DNA from 3 places in the Pantoea sp. X-Soil-OKNW-556 genome. Region 1 is predicted to be linked to each of the others. Evidence: predicted binding sites of a transcription regulator. Region 1 holds the regulator's gene; each other region holds the start of a gene.
The links. The regulator Fur, encoded in region 1, represses iron uptake genes when iron is present. The targets are predictions, from matches to a motif close to ATAATAATGAGAACNACTATCAA.
Positions count from the first base shown of each region.

Region 2: efeU (iron uptake transporter permease EfeU) is a predicted target of Fur. The motif match lies at 1,854-1,876, and genes of this name have one in related genera.
Region 3: fes (enterochelin esterase) is a predicted target of Fur. The motif match lies at 2,748-2,770, and genes of this name have one in related genera.

Region 1 covers NZ_AP035990.1:1,262,832-1,268,560, reverse strand. The annotation lists gene ybfF (esterase) at 230-994, shown strand; gene ybfE (LexA regulated protein) at 1,163-1,438, shown strand; gene fldA (flavodoxin FldA) at 1,567-2,097, shown strand; gene fur (ferric iron uptake transcriptional regulator) at 2,454-2,900, shown strand; gene AC6I8T_RS05730 (hypothetical protein) at 2,958-3,353, opposite strand; gene glnS (glutamine--tRNA ligase) at 3,589-5,256, opposite strand; gene nagE (N-acetylglucosamine-specific PTS transporter subunit IIBC) at 5,408-5,729, opposite strand, start outside.
Region 2 covers NZ_AP035991.1:339,113-344,841, forward strand. The annotation lists gene efeO (iron uptake system protein EfeO) at 1-206, opposite strand, end outside; gene efeU (iron uptake transporter permease EfeU) at 220-1,821, opposite strand; gene AC6I8T_RS22240 (ABC transporter substrate-binding protein) at 2,280-3,287, opposite strand; gene AC6I8T_RS22245 (TonB-dependent receptor) at 3,302-5,413, opposite strand; gene AC6I8T_RS22250 (ABC transporter substrate-binding protein) at 5,587-5,729, shown strand, end outside.
Region 3 covers NZ_AP035990.1:593,504-599,232, reverse strand. The annotation lists gene pmrB (two-component system sensor histidine kinase PmrB) at 1-321, shown strand, start outside; gene AC6I8T_RS02645 (TonB-dependent siderophore receptor) at 318-2,570, opposite strand; gene fes (enterochelin esterase) at 2,824-4,035, shown strand; gene AC6I8T_RS02635 (MbtH family protein) at 4,065-4,286, shown strand; gene AC6I8T_RS02630 (enterobactin synthase subunit F) at 4,279-5,729, shown strand, end outside.

The DNA of each region.
Region 1 (5,729 bases):
GGCAAATGACAGAACCACGCATTTCTGCAAAGGCCTTAGCAAAATCCTGCCGTGCAAAATGTGAGCGGGCTCTAACATGAGGATTATAAAGTTAAATCCCAGGCGGCCGATAGCGCTGGCATCGTTTCAGGGCAAAAGTCGGAATATGCCCTAATGCCCACCAGGTTGGCTCCTGAGCAGGTGGATTCATGATAACCTAAGCGAAGCTCACAACCGTAAGAACTTTGCCATGATTTTGAATGCCCGTCTGGAAACTGAACAATCTGCCCCTGATGCTCCTCCAATTCTGTTAATTCATGGCCTGTTTGGCAGCCTGGATAACCTTGGCGTGCTGGCGCGTGGCCTGCGCGATGCCCGTCCCACCTTGCAGGTGGATGTACGCAATCACGGTCTGTCCGCGCGCAGCGACGAGATGAACTATGCGGCGATGGCGCAAGATATCGTTGACACTCTTGACGCCCACGGCCTCGATCGTGTTGGCGTAATCGGCCATTCGATGGGTGGCAAAATTGCCATGACGTTAAGTGCCATTGCGCCGGAACGCATTGAAAAGCTGGTGATGATTGATATCGCGCCGGTGGATTATCAGACACGCCGCCATGATGAGATTTTTGCTGCTATCCGTGCCGTAAGCGCCGCGGGTGTGACACGTCGCGGTGAAGCCGCCGAGGTGATGCACACCCTGTTGGAAGAAGAAGGGGTCATTCAGTTCATTCTGAAATCGTTCCAGGATGGCGAATGGCGCTTTAATGTGCCGGTGCTGTGGGATAATTACGCCACCATTTCCGGCTGGAATGAGGTTCCTGCATGGCCACATCCGGCGCTGTTTATTCGCGGGAGCGAATCGCCTTATCTGGACAATCAACATCGTGATGCGTTGCTGCGCCAGTTTCCACAGGCGCATGCGCATGTCATCAGTGGTGCCGGTCACTGGGTCCATGCTGAAAAACCTGAGGCGGTTTTGCGCGCAGTTCGCCGCTTTTTTGTACTGTAAAAGCAAAAGCTTGCCGCAAAACGTTTAAGGTTGGCGTCGCAAGGAGTGCTGGAGTATGATGTCGCGCTAAAAATTTGCCGCGGATGATTTTTTCACCGTGGCTGGGCCGATAATGTATAAATTGCGCAGCGCCTTTCCGCCGTTCGCGCCCACTCAGTTTTACAAAAAATGGCAAAAGAACAAACTGACCGCACCACGCTCGATCTCTTCGCTGATGAGCGACGTCCCGGTCGCCCCAAAACCAGTCCGCTAACGCGTGACGAACAGTTGCGCATTAACAAGCGCAACCAGCTAAAACGCGACAAAGTGCGTGGTTTACGTCGCGTGGAGCTAAAAATGAGCAGTGAAGCGGTTGACGCGCTTAATACTCTGGCAGAGCAGCAGAACATCAGCCGTAGCGAATTGATTGAACAAATGCTGCTGGCGCAACTCAAACTGTCGTAACACACGCAGACCGCACGCAGGAACACAAAGTCTCGGCTTTACAAGTTCCGCCACTTTGCCCGGTCTGCTATCATTCGCTTAACTGTGCATTCAACCCATATATCAGGATTTAAGAGGTTACTTAACTCATGGCAATCGTAGGCATTTTCTTCGGCAGCGATACCGGCAATACTGAAAACATTGCAAAAATGATCCAGAAACAACTGGGTAAAGATGTGGCCGAAGTGCATGACATTGCCAAGAGCACCAAAGAAGATCTCGAAGCATTCGATATCCTGCTGCTGGGCATTCCGACCTGGTACTACGGCGAAGCGCAATGTGACTGGGATGATTTCTTCCCGACTCTGGAAGAAATTGATTTCAATGGCAAATTAGTCGCGCTGTTTGGCTGCGGTGACCAGGAAGATTACGCTGAATACTTCTGTGATGCTATGGGCACCATCCGCGATATCATCGAGCCAAACGGCGCGGTGATTGTGGGACACTGGCCGACCGAAGGCTACCATTTCGAAGCCTCGAAAGGTCTGGCAGATGACAAACACTTCCTCGGTCTGGCGATCGATGAAGATCGTCAGCCTGAACTGACCAACGAACGTGTTGATAAATGGGTGAAACAGATTTTCGATGAGCTGCAACTGAAAGAGATCATTGAAGCCTGATCCCCTGCCCTCCTCAATGTGGGCGCTGGCTCACATTGAGTTAAAGGAATTTCCTATAAAAATAATAGCTACTGTTTTTTAACTTTTTCCCGCAAATCTGTAGAATACCCGTAACGGTCATCCGCTTATTCCTCTGGCATCAGAATGAGGCTGAGTGAAATGGAAACAAAGACCTGCACGATCCCCGCCGGCGTTAGTGACATTTCTCCTTACAGCCACTGGTGATTTTCAGGACATTGCCTTGGTTTTCATTTCACTGCTTGAGTTCTATAATGAGACGCAAATGAGAATGCGCGTGATCGACATTCAAGGCCCTGCGCCGCAAGTGACTAGCTAAGTAACAGGACAATATCCGCATGACTGACAACAACTCCGCATTGAAGAAGGCTGGCCTGAAAGTCACGCTCCCCAGACTGAAAATTCTGGAAGTGCTTCAGGAACCCGAATGCCATCACGTCAGCGCGGAAGATTTGTACAAACGCCTGATCGACATGGGCGAAGAGATTGGTCTGGCAACGGTTTATCGCGTTCTTAACCAGTTTGATGACGCGGGAATCGTGACCCGCCATAACTTCGAGGGTGGTAAATCCGTCTTTGAACTGACGCAACAGCATCACCATGACCACCTGATCTGCCTGGATTGTGGCAAAGTGATCGAATTCAGCGATGAATCCATTGAAACCCGTCAGCGCGAAATCGCCACACGTCACGGTATCAAGTTGACTAACCACAGTCTGTACTTGTACGGCCACTGTGCGTTGGGAGACTGCCGCGAAGACGAGACGCTCCACGACAAGCAATAAAATGTGCTATGCAGTATAAAAAAACCGGTGCCTGGCACCGGTTTTTTTATGGCTGCTTCACTGCACCAGCGTTTCCTGTAAATAACGCCAGCGCGGAATTGAGGTACTGCAATCCAGCACCGCCAGTGAGATGCGGCTCTGGTTAGTGCCGTTCATCATTTGCAATTCGCGATACTGAATCGTCACTTCCTTGCTTTGTTGCGAGATGATGGCATGTTCGCTGGTGGCGATACGCATCCCTTCACGTTGACCACGCAGTTGACGGAACAGCACTTCCGTCGCATTGAAATCCAGTTGCTTGCCCTGCGGTGTCACCATTTTGAAATCCGGGTGAAAGTGCGAAAGGAACAATTCAATGCTGTCGTCGGTGCTATCCGACTGATTAAAAATACGTTCGATAAGTTGATGTAATACCACTACGCTGTGTTTGGCTTCCTGAGCGAGACTTGTCATTTTTTTTCCTTTATAACCCGCGGAGCAACGTCTGAGAGCGCATAGCCTACCTGAAAAAAAGTTTTTAACACTCGTAAATTGATTAATTATGTTAAAGTCAGATTAGTTGCAAATCCCGGTAACAAGCACGTTTCGCAAGCCACAGAATAAAAGATGGCTAAACTCAAATTACAGCCAATAAAAAAGGGCGATTTCTCGCCCTTTTATCAGGATATGGGGAAAACGACAAAAAGGATTAATCGCCGATTTTCGCCCAGGTATCACGCAAACCGACAGTACGGTTGAATACCAGCTTAGAAGGCTGCGAATAAACGCTATCTGCGCAAAAATAACCTTCACGTTCAAATTGATACGGCGCAAGCGCTACTGCATCACGCAGACCCGGCTCAACAAAACCTTGTTTGATTTCCAGCGAGTTCGGGTTGATGGTGGTGAGGAAATCCTCTGCCGCACCTGGGTTCGGTACACTGAACAGACGGTCGTACAGACGGAATTCCGCAGGCAGCGCATGGATCGCCGAAACCCAGTGGATCACACCTTTCACTTTACGGCCATCAGCCGGATCTTTGCTCAGGGTATCGACGTCACAGGTACAATAGATGCAGGTGATATTGCCTTCATCATCTTTCGCTACGCGCTCGGCACGGATCACATAAGCATTACGCAGACGGACCTCTTTACCCAGCACCAGACGTTTGTACTGCTTGTTGGCTTCCTCACGGAAATCAGCGCGATCGATCCACACCTCACGACTGAACGGAACCTCACGCGTGCCCATTTCCGGTTTGTTCGGATGGTTCGGCATGGTGATGATCTCTTCATGACCCGCAGGCAGGTTCTCAATCACCACTTTCAGCGGATCCAGCACCGCCATAGCACGCGGCGCATTCTCGTTGAGATCGTCACGGATACATGACTCCAGCGAGGCCATCTCAACGATGTTGTCCTGTTTCGTCACACCAATTCGCAGGCAGAATTCACGAATCGAGGCTGCGCTGTAACCACGACGGCGCAAACCGGACACGGTCAGCATACGCGGGTCATCCCAGCCTTCTACCACCTTTTCACTCACCAGCTGAGTCAGTTTACGCTTCGACATCACCGCGTATTCCAGATTCAGACGTGAGAATTCATACTGACGCGGGTGAACCGGAATGCTGATGTTGTCCAGCACCCAATCGTACAGGCGACGGTTATCCTGGAACTCCAGCGTACACAGTGAATGGGTAATGCCTTCCAGTGCGTCGGAGATGCAGTGGGTAAAATCGTACATCGGGTAGATGCACCATTTGTTACCAGTCTGGTGATGCTCAGCAAATTTAATGCGATACAGCACCGGATCGCGCATCACGATAAAGTTTGATGCCATATCGATTTTGGCACGCAGGCAAGCCTTGCCCTCTTCGAAGCCACCGGCGCGCATTTTTTCAAACAGCGCCAGGTTCTCTTCCGGTGTGCGATCGCGGAACGGGCTGTTTTTACCCGGGGCAGTCAGGGTGCCACGGTATTCGCGAATCTCTTCCGGCGAAAGCTCATCCACATAGGCCAGGCCTTTGTTGATCAGTTCGACCGCATAGTTGTACAGCTGGTCGAAATAGTTCGAGGAGTAACAAACGTCTCCGCTCCATTCAAAGCCCAGCCATTGCACGTCGCGCTTGATGGACTCGACGAACTCCATATCTTCTTTCACCGGGTTGGTGTCGTCGAAGCGCAGATTGCACTGTCCCTGGTAATCTTGTGCGATACCAAAATTCAGACAGATCGATTTCGCATGGCCAATATGCAGGTAACCATTGGGCTCAGGCGGGAAACGGGTATGCACGCTGTTGTGCTTACCGCTCGCCAAATCTTCGTCGATAATCTGACGAATAAAGTTCGTTGGGCGGGCTTCAGCCTCACTCATCTCAAAATCCTCAAATACAATACGGGTGATTTGTCCTGGAAAGTAACGGAGTATGATCCACAAAGCGCAGAAGGGAAACAACCGTTTGTTGGTCGTTTTAAAACAAAAAAGGCAGGAATCGCTTCCTGCCTTTGGGGTTTATCACAAGGGTTTAGCCTTTAACCTCGTACAAACGGGTTTCACCGGCGACCACTGACCCACTAGCCAGCAGATTGAGGCCAGCGAAATCATCGCTGTTGCTGACCACCACCGGGCTGATCATCGAACGGGCATTGGCATTGAGGAAATCCAGATCCATTTCCAGCACTGGCTGGCCCGCCACCACCGTTGCGCCCTCTTCCACCAGACGCGAGAAGCCTTTGCCTTCCAGCGCGACGGTATCCAGACCCATATGCACCACGATCTCAACACCGTTCTCGCTCTCCAGACAGAAAGCATGGTTGGTATTGAAGATTTTCACGATGGTACCGGCA
Region 2 (5,729 bases), on a different replicon from region 1:
GTGAAGGTGACCGGACCGGCTTTCGCCGAAGTATGGTCGATATGGCAGGTGCCATCGCCTTCACTGGTCATGGTGATGTTGACCTGTGAAGCGCCGTTTTTCACCGGCGCTGCCGTAGCCGCCTGCGCATCCACGGACAGCATTAAAGCCGCAGAAATCCCTGCTGCAATCAGCGCGTATTTTGTAGAGAACGGTTTTGTCTTCATCGTGCCTTCCTGTTTATTTTTCAGGCAGTTGGTGAGTTGAACTGTCCAGCAGTCCCTGTTTGCTGCGTCCTCGGGCACGAACACCTTTCAGCCGCCGGAACTGGCGACTGGCTGAGAAAAAGCAGGTGAAGGCCAGAATGGCAAAAAGTGAAGGTAAAATAACGGCCCAGAAGTGCCAGATATCATGAGCAACAACCGCATCACGCAAGCGTTGTTCAATATCCTGTGACCAGGTCGGGCTGATCTGCCAGTCGCACCCGGCTTCTGCGTTACGCGCCCGCGCGCTGATGGTGCGGGGAGACTGGAGGCCACCGCCCGATAACGTGATAAAGGTGCCGGCCTGAGATTCCGCGCTCACCAACACGCCACGTCTCATGGCGGCATCAACACGGCAATTCACCGTCCATTTGGCGTCATAAGGACCGGGATGTTGTGACGGACTTAAGCCAACCGGGATGCGGTTGCCATAGGCGGCCATGACCTGGTCGAGCGTCAGCGGTGAACTGGCATCGGCGGGTTCATAGCTGAAACTCGCCTGCCACTCCTGACGCCCCGAGGTGCTGACGTTGCTGAGCTGATCGGCAGGCACCACCAGCGTTTCCGCTGCCTGTCCCTCAAGCGTCACGGCAAACTGTTTGCCCGCGCCTGGCTGGCTGCTGATATGGCCGACCGGTTGCTGCGAGGTGCGGCTAACCAACGGAATTTGATCGGGAATGTCCACATCCGGTGCCGGATAGCCAAAGAACAGTAACAACGCGGTGATCGTCAGGCCCGCACCGGTCACGGTGGTGAACTGTGCGGCTCTTTTTGGTGTCGGTCTTAAGTGGGCAGGCCAGTAGATCATCGCCGCGACCACCACGATATAGATAATCCAGCCTGCGAATTCCACCAGACGCGGATCTGCCGGAATACCCAGCACGCCGGTAATCAGCGCCGATTGCACGGTGCCGGGAGTAACCAGCCAGCTCAGGTCAACAATGCGTTGTTGTCCGGTGTTTAACCATCCCGCTTCATGCGCGCTACGTAACGCGGAGATAATTAAACCGGCCGCAACCAGGATCAGGAACAACCCGGTAAGACGGAAGAAACGCGACAGGTTAATACGGATGCCACCGACATAGATGCCCCATCCTACCAGGACGGCAGCCAGTAACCCCAATACGGCACCCACCGCCGCCCAGGCAGCCGACTGTGAAGCGGAAAAAGTCGCCAGCAGAAATACGCTGGTTTCGAAGCCTTCTTTCAGTACCGCGAGAAACGCCATGCTGGTCAACGCCCAGGCGCTGGAATGGCTGATGGCTTCTGCTGCTTCGGTTTCCAACTGACGCTTGAGGTTGTGCGCATGATTGTTCATCCACATCACCATGCCGGTGACAAAAAACACTGCCACCAGACCGATAATGGACTCCATCATCTCCTGACGCGCCTGTGGTAACGCGTTTTCGGTCAGGTTCAGCACAAAACCCACGCCAAGGGAGAGTATCACCGCACAACCGACACCCAACCACATCGCGGTGAGCGAACGGCCATTTTTGCGTAAGAAAGCGGCGATAATGCCTACGATTAATGCGGCTTCAAGGCCTTCGCGCAATGCGATAATGAACGTGGCCAGCAAGTAGAGTGCTCCCAAAAGTGGCTAAAAGCGAAATGATAATAATTATTAGTATCACTCCCCGTGAGAATAATAAACATTCCCGCTAACCAGCATAGTAAAAAAAGGAAAAACTCTATTTGCCCGTGACATTGCCAGATATTATTTTGTTTCCTGATGTGAGCCACATCTCAACATTAAGTTAACCTTAAGAATTAAGGCGACTCCGTTAAAAGACACAAGGTAGCGGCGCGATTTTAACCCTAAAAAAAACAGCGCGATAAATCGCGCCGCTACGCAACCGGGGAGAGATGCCGCCATCCCCGGTGCTTATTTCGTTGATTGTAGAGATATGTAAAGGGAACAGCTTGATATGTCTTGTAATTTTATTTAACTGCTGAATTATTGGTCCAACAGGTGCGGCTTTCTTGCATGCTTAAAATTGTTGATTTATTTGCTGTAGCATTTTATTCACTGCGGTTTTAGGTTGCAGGCGGCAGCGCCTGTAAGATGCGTCCGGCCTCAGCGGCGCTCAATGGATACGCATAAAACTGGCGATAAAAATCGCGCGTGGCGTCGACGATATTCAGATCGGGAAACAGCTCAGGATGCAATTTGGCTGCGGCCCATTGAATCTGGAGCGCCACCTCGGTGCCATAGCGATCCCACGGAAACACCCCTGCCGGATTCTGCCACACCCGATGATTTTTCACCGCATTGACGCTGCCAAACAGCGCAGCGTAATCGGAATCCGCCAGGGTTCCCGCACCGGCACCAATAATGATCACATCCGGGTTCCAGCGAATCACCTCCTCTGGGGAGATCGGCTTCATATTGCCTTCAATGCCCGCCGCAACATTGCGTCCTCCCGCCAGCGAGATCCAGCTATCAATCAAGGTAGCGCGGCCATCCACTTTCAACGGATGCAGCGACTGAATATGCAGCACGCGAGGACGCTGACTGGCACTCAACCCCTGTGTTTTCGCCTGAATGCGGGTAATTTGCTGATCGAGATAATGGTTATACGCCACCGCGCGTGCCTCGGCCTCAGCCGTACCGACCACCTGCGCGGTGGTGGTGAGGGAGCGGCGCAGCGAGGCAAAGTCATCAAATTGCATCTCCAGCACCGGGATCCCCGCCAGCCGGTAAGACTGGGCATCAGGATCATGGGCCGGAACGAAAATCGCATCGACATGACGCGCCACCAGCGCTTCGCTGGCGAAGGTTTTACCGTGCGCCTGTAACGCCTGAAACAACGTTGGCTGCACCTTAAACATCCAGGGGCGATCGGTCGGATGATTCACCGTCGCCACAATACGATCCCCCGCTCCCAGCGTCATCAGCAACGAATGGTGAGCGAACCAGGCATCGGCGATATGCGTCACCGGATGGCTAATTGCCACCTGCTGACCCACATCGTCCGTCACCGTTTGGGCCTGAGCCACAGCGCTAATTACCAGCAGCGCCAGCCCGCAGAAAGGTTTTAACATGGCCTTGCTCCCGATCAGAAATTGAGTTGCATGGAAACCTGAACCATACGCGGTTCGCCCAGTTGCGCGCTGGCATAGCCAGAACCGCTGTAGCCGTTTAGCCCACCCGGCACGATATTGGTCCAGTAGTGGCGATTGGTCAGGTTAGTGACATCAAGGCGGAAGGTGGTGGCGGTGTTGAACAGTTGCGTCTTCCACGCCGCCCCCGCATCCAGCGTGGTGTAACCGCTGACCCAACCTTCGTTCTGGTTGTCGGTACTACGACGCCCGACATAATGCATGCCGCCGTGAATATCGGTACCGCTCAGCATTGGCAGGTCGTAAGCGGCAAACAGGCTGGCAACATAGCGCGACAAACCGACGATTTGTTTATTCTCCGTCTGCGCGCTGGCGGTTTTCAGCAGACGCGGGTCCAGCCAGGTCATGCCACCATAGACGTGTAAACGCTCGGTGACATCGCCGTCGGCCATCAGCTCAATGCCCCGGTTACGCTGCTCACCGTCCACCGCATAGTCACCGTTGGCGTTGGTATAGGCATAAGGACGCTTGATCTGAAACAGTGCGGCGGTCAGCAGCAACTTATTGACCGCCAGCTTGCTCCCCACCTCAACCTGACGGCTACGATACGGCGCCAGGATGTTGCCTGCGTTGTTGGCGGTGGCGGGTGCGGTGTCGCCCTGTTGCAGGCTGTCGGCGTAGCTGACATACAGTGTCAGCGGATCCACCGGCTTATACATCAGGCTGGCTGAGCCGCTAAAACCACTATTTGACGACTCGCTGCTGCGGCTGCCGGTTTTGCTGTAGTTGGCCGAGCTAAGCAGGCTTTCGCTGCCCGCCAGCAGCAGGCTCCACTGCGGAGAAAACGCCAGATTATCGCTGAGCAAAAACGCATGTTGGGTGGCGGTGGCTGAGTGATAGCGATCGGTAAAATCGGGATAGTCCGGCTCGGCAAATGCCTGGGGATTATCCAACGACGCGCTGCCCAATGTGCTGGTGCCACCGGCTTTCGGGTTCATATTTTTCCAGACGAACCCCCGTACCCCGGCGGCGATTTGATGGTGGATCCAGCCGGTATCTACTTCACCATTGAGGTTTGCCAGGTAACTGTTGATGGTAAAACGGCTGGCAGTGGCGGATGAGGTGGTGGTGGTGTAATGCCCCTGGTTATCGGTAAAGGTATTGGTCACCGCTGTTGACTCACGGTCGGCAATTTGACGCAGCACGGCCACCTCGCCTTGCCAGTTTCCATCGAAATCGTGTTTCAGATGCACGCCCGCCGTCAGGGTGTGGTTATTGTCCCCGGCGTAGGATTGACCGAGATGGGCGGTTTTCGGATCCGGTGCTGCCGGAAAGGTCAGACCGCTACCCAGCGCGAATTTACCCGGCAGCCCTTTGTCGTAAAAATGGTAGTAGCTAAAATTGGTTTCCAGCACCGTCTGATCGGTGAGATTGGCATCCAGCGCGAAGCTGACCAGTTGGCGGCGCTTTTTGCTGCCTGTGACGTAGCCACTGCCTTCATCATCCAGCAGATTGAGGCGATAACGCAGCCGATCGTTATCATCCAGTGGACCGCTAAAATCCCCCGCCAGCAAATGGCTGATACCGGTTCCCGCGCCGATAGTGACGCTATGTTGTGGGGAATCGGTGGGACGTTTGCTGACAAAATTAAATAATCCCGCCGGATTAGCCGGTCCATATAGCGAACCGGCCAGACCATTCAGCACTTCCAGATGGTCAAACTGCGCGGCGGCGTAATCCGTGGTGGAGACGACATTCAATCCGTCAATCATGCTGTTCTGCACCACGCTTCCTTGCATACCGCGCGTTTGCGGTCGGGCACCATCCCCCTGCACCGAAGGCATATAGCGATAAATATCGCTGATACTTTTTAGCTGTTGGCGTTTCATTAATTGCGGTGAAACCGTTTGCACTGACCAGGGCGTATTACGGATTTCCTGGCTGCCTGAATTACCTAACGTGGCTTTTTTCTCGACCGATGACGGGGTGTTATTCGGGTTTGCGGTGACGGTCAGAGCGGGTTGTTCCGCCGCCTGGGCGTGAATCGCCATCAGTATGCTGACGCTAATCAGACTGATAAGCGGGGTGTTACGCGATTTAATTTCCATTACCTTGCCATTGCCTGGATTAATAAAATATTTACTTATGGTATTGTTTTGTAAGGTTATTATTATCGTTGTGTAAATTATTATATATCGATAAAAATTAAAAGGGCAATGCTGTATATCCCCTCCACCTCCATCGCTATATACTTCCGCACATATCGAAACCAGGAGTTATTATGAATCGCCCTTTTTACCGTTACGCCCTGGCGGGCGTGTTATTGCTTACCTCTTTATCCAGTTTTGCCAGCCGGGTCGTCACGGACCAGATTGGCCGTCAGGTGACCATTCCCGATCAGGTTGACCGCGTGGTGGTACTGCA
Region 3 (5,729 bases), 670 kb from region 1:
CTGCGCCTGATGCTGCGCAATCTGCTGGAAAACGCCTCGCGCTACAGCCCGGAAGGGAGTGAAGTGAAGGTGGTGTTACGTCAGGAACAACAACAAGTGATTGTTGAAGTCTGGGATCAAGGGCCAGGCATCGAAGCCAGCGCGGCAGAGGAGTTAACCAAAGCCTTTCGGCGGCGCGATCAACGTTATGGCGGCAGTGGGCTGGGCTTGAATATCGTGCTGCGCATCGTGCAGATGCATCGTGGTCGTCTGGAGTTACTGAACCGTAAAGATGGCAGCGGACTGATTGCCCGCTGCCATTTGCCTCAGTTGCTGAATTAGAACTGGGTGTTGAGGCTCATGTAGTAAGTGCGGCCTGAATCGTTGTAGGTATTGGCACCCGCACCGTACAGGTAAGCGCCGGTAGTTGAGTTACCGGTAGTCTGGGCATTACCCTGACGCCAGTGGCGCTTGTCGAACAGGTTGTCGATACCTACTGTCACGCTGATGTACTTGTTCACATCATAAGTACCGCTCATGCCGAGGATGGAGTAAGGGCTAACCTGATCGGTGGCGCTGCCGGTAACCGGATCGCCATGATAGTCATACTTCTTCGGCACCTGCTTACCATACCAGGTAAAGGTGGTTTGCAGTGACAGATCTTCCATTGCCTGCCAACTCAGTGTCGAGTTCAGGGTATATTGCGGAATAATCGACAAACGGTCGCCCGTAGTTTTGTTCTTACTCTGCAACATGTAGGTGAAGTTGTTATTCCAGGTCACCGTATCGGAGAAAGGAATGTTAACCGTTCCTTCCAGCCCTTCAACCACCGCTTTTGGCACGTTCTCCCATTTGTAGATGTTAGTGGTGCCGTTGGAAGCGGTACCGGTTGACACCATACCCGCTTCAATTTTGTTGCGATAATCGTTACGGAACCAGGTCAAACCGGCCTGATAACCCTCGTGTTTCCACTCCAGACCAATCTCTTTGTTGATGCTGTTTTCCGCTTTCAGGTCTTTGTTACCTTGCAGATAACAGGCGCTGGAGGCGTCAGCACAACCCTGGCCGTTGCTGTACAACAGATAGTTCGGGTTGGTCTGATACAGGCTTGGTGCCTTATAAGCACGGCCAATCCCCATCTTCAACGTGAAATCATCACCCAGACCTTGCGACAGGTTCAGTGATGGGCTCCAGTTGTTGCCAACAATCGAATGATGGTCGAAGCGCAGGCTTGGGGTCAGCATGGTGCTGTCCGTGACTTCCATATTGTCTTCAGCAAACAACGAGAAGATTTCAGCCTGTGAGTAAGGACTACGTCCGGTATTGGAGATACCCGGCACGCTACCGTAGTTGGCCGCCTGCGTGGTTGAAGACGGATCCTTCATACGCTGCTGGTTCCATTCAGTGCCCAGGGTCGCCGTCTGGTTGATCAACCATTCAAACGGGATGCTGATTTCACTGTGCAGCATGATGTCATCCAACTGAATGGTGTTAAAACCACTGTTGGAGAAGATCCCCTCGGTGCCGCCTGCCAGGCCTTCATTAATGCGGGTATTACGGGTTTTCTCGTAGCGTCCCCAGGTATTGGTGCTGACGCCATTATCCCAGGCACCGGTCCACTTCAGCGAGACGTTCTGACGATACAGGCGGTTAGTTTCGTCACCGTACAGGCTTTTCACCAGCGTGCTGGTGTTGGTGTTCTGGGTATCACCGGCATACAGGTTGCCCTGACGGCTATAACCCGCCTGAAGTTCCAGGGTCTGCATCGGCGCAAACGCCCAGCTTAATAAGGCATTGATATCTTTATTGACTGAACCTTCGCGTCCCGCCGGATAGCTGCCCGCGTAAGTCCCGGTACGATCTGCCGCATGGCCTTCGTTGATATCGTAAGCATCAGCCTGAGTTTTGGCTAAACCGCCATATAAACGGAAGTTGAAATCATCGCCCAGCGGCCCTTGCAGACTGAAGTTGGTGCGTTTGGTTGCGCCTTCATCTTTATGCTGCGGTACGTTGAAATAGGTATTCCAGGAACCGTGCCACTGCTGATCGGTGTATTTTTTGGTGATGATGTTCACCACACCGCCCGCCGCGCCGTTACCGTAGCGCACCGCTGCCGGTCCACGGATCACGTCGATATGGTCGATCAACTCGGGTGGCACCCAGTTGGTATCGCCACGGGTATCACGCTCGCCACGCCAGCCGAGTCGCACCGAGTTACGGCTGGTGATCGGCATACCATCAACCATAATCAGGGTGTTTTCTGGCCCCATGCCACGAATATCGATCTGGCGATTGTTGCCACGCTGGCCGCTGGTGGAGTTACCGGTCAGGTTAACACCCGGCATGGTTCGAATGATTTCAGAGACGTCACGGGCTGGCGGATGCTTTTTGATTTCATCAGCGGTGATGGTGGAAACACCGGGAGCCTGTAGCGTCTGTTGCTCGGCGGTCACCATCATGGTGCCGCCATCATGTGAACTGGCGTCTGTGCTGGTAGTCGTACTACTGGAGGTATCTGCTGCCCAGGCGCTGCTGGAAAGTAGGCCCAGTTCAATCAGAATGGCTAATGATAAACGCGAATATTTTGTCATTTTTTCGTTCCTGGATTGCCAGCAAAGGTGGCTGGCGAGCCGGTGAGAAGGTCACAGTCCTTATCAAAACCCCGTTCCAAGCCTGGCAGTGCTATCCGTTGCGCATCCTTTCCTTAATGGGAAAGTTGACAGGCGGAACGAGCGTGCTCATTTATGAGCGGAAACACCCTATTGCAAATGCAAATAATTATCAATAGTATTATTTATAACCTTTGTGAAAGAATCCTTGAGTAAATGGCGACTGGCAGCACCTATGACCTGGCTAAATGATCTAACCGGCAGTGAAGCCTGGTGGCAGGAGCAACAACGTAAAGGTATCCCGCGTGTGGAAGGCGAAGTGAACGGCGAGTGCCAGGTCACTTTCCTCTGGCGCGATCCGCAGGGCAACGAGACGCAGTCACCTATCCAGCGGGTATGGATTAACATCACCGGTGTGACCGATCACCACCAGCGCCGCGCCCCACAATCCCTGATGCGAGTAGCCAATACCGATGTCTGGTACTGGCAAACCACCCTGCCAGCCAACTGGCGTGGCAGCTACTGCCTGATGCCAGATGAGCAGGCGACGGATTTTTCCGGCGATGTCGATATGTACACGCTGCGCAACTGGTGGCGCGACAAATTCCCGACCGCCCAGGCGGATCCGCTCAATGCCCTGCGAGGCTGGTCTGGTGGACGCGGCATGGGGGTATCCCCATTGCATCTGCCGCTGGCACCCAATCAGCAGCTATGGCGTGCGATAGATGAAGGCCACGCCCCTGCAATCCCTTTGCAAGAATATCGCTGGGACAGCCACTTACTCGGCAACAGTCGCCGGGTGTGGATCTATTGCACCGGCGAGGCCCAACCCGCGTCACGGCCACTGGCAATTTTGCTCGACGGTCAGTTCTGGGCCAACAGCATGCCGATTGCCGGACCGCTGCAACAACTCACCGATGAGGGCGCATTGCCTGCTGCCGTCTATCTGTTTATCGACATCATTGATCGTGAGCACCGCAGCCGTGAGTTGCCGTGTAACCCGCTGTTCTGGCAAGCCTTGCAGGAAGAATTACTTCCCCAGGTCGCGCAGTGGGCACCGTACCAACCGCAGGCCACCAGTACCGTGGTCGCCGGGCAGAGCTTCGGCGGTCTGGCATCAGTGTTTGCGGCGCTGCACTGGCCGCAGCAGTTTGGCAACGCCATCAGTTTGTCGGGCTCCTTCTGGTGGCCGGAGCGTGGTAATCCGCATGGCTGGCTGTTGCAGCAACTGGATCAAGGTCTGGCACCGCGCCAGCCGCTGCGTTTCTGGCTGGAAGCGGGTAAACGTGAAGGACTGATTTTGCAGGCAAATCAGCAACTACAGCAGAAGTTGCAGGCCGCTGGCTATCAGGTGCACTACCAGCCAGTAGAAGGGGGACACGACGCGCTGTGCTGGCGTGGTGGCCTGATTGATGGTTTACAGGCGTTGTGGCGCACCCCGACATAAATTCATCTCGCCCGGACTCAGGAGCCGACATGGAACATCGCAATCCCTTCGACGATCCGCAGCAGGATTGTCTGGTGCTGCGCAATCCGCAGCAACAATACAGTTTATGGCCCGCGTTCAGCGCCCTCCCCGCTGGCTGGCTCGCCGTGTATGGCCCGCAGCCACAGCCTGATTGCCTCAACTGGCTGGAACAGAACTGGGGGAATATCCGCCCAGTGACGCAGGACACCAACCGGAGCGACAATGTCTGAATCCCTGATGAATCGACCCCATACCGAACAACAAACCCTGCCGCTGGTGGCAGCACAGCCCGGCATCTGGATTGCCGATCAGCTGTCGCCCCATCACAACGCCTATGCGGTCGCGCACTTTATTGAATTGCAGGGCGATATTGACAGTGAGTTGCTGAGCAAAGCGATCATCAATGGGATGCAGGAGGCCGATACGCTGAATATGGCGTTTGGCGAGGTAGACGGCGAAGCGCTGCAATGGCCGCAGATCCAGCATTTCACCGCACCGCAAGTGGTTGACCTGCGCTCAGACGAGAATCCCGCAGACAAAGCCCGCGCGCTGATGCGTGACGATATGAATGGCGATCTGCGCGTGCTGAGCGGTTCCCCCTTATATCATCATTGCCTGTATCGCCTCGGCGAGCAGCATTGGTTCTGGTATCAGCGTTATCACCACCTGGTGGTGGATGGCTTCAGTTTTACCGCCCTGACGCGGCGCATCGCCAACCTGTACAGCGCCTGGGCGCGCCAGCAGGAGCCAGAACCCACGCCGTTTATCCCCTTTAGCGAAGTGGTGGAGGAGTATCAGCGTTATCAGCAATCCTCCTCCTTTGAACGTGATCGCCAGTTCTGGCGTGAAAAAGGGGCGTCCCTGCCCGCCCCTGCCTCACTGGCGGCGCAACCGCTGGCCGGACAAAGCGCCAGCACCCAACTGCTGCGCCATAGCCTGACGATGGATCACGCCTCCTTCCAGACGCTGGTCAGCCAACATCCGCAGCACAGCGCCGCCGATCTCGCCTTCGCGCTGGTTGGCTTATGGTTGGCACGCCTCAGCGGGCAAAACGATTTTTCCGCAGGTTTCATCTTTATGCGGCGTATCGGTTCGGCCGCGCTATGCGCCACCGGGCCGGTGATTAACGTGTTACCGATGGCGATCCATTACGACCCGTCACAGCCACTGGCCGCACTGGCAACGCAACTGGCGGGTGAAGTGAAGAAAATGCGCCGCCACCAGCGCTATGACGCTGAACAGGTGCAACGCGATCTGGGACGCCTTGGCGATGGCGATCCGATCTACGGTCCGGTGATCAACCTGAAGATGTTTGATTATCAGCTGGATTTCGCCGGTGTGGAGGGCATCACCCATCAACTGGCTTCTGGTCCGGTACGCGATCTGGAAATCGCCATCTATATCAGTGAACAGGGTGAGCTGACGCTGGAGTTGCTGGCGAATGCGGAACGCTACAATCTGGCGACGCTGCAACGCCACACCAGCCGTTTTGCGCTGCTGCTGACCCAGTTGGCCGCGGAACCGCAGCGCCCGTGCGGCGAGTTGGATCTGTTGACCGCAGCAGAACATCACTGGCTGGCGGATATTAACCATACCCCTCACCCGGTGCCTGCCGAGACTCTGGCATCGCTGTTGGCTCAGCAGGTAACCCGCACCCCGGATGCGCCAGCGCT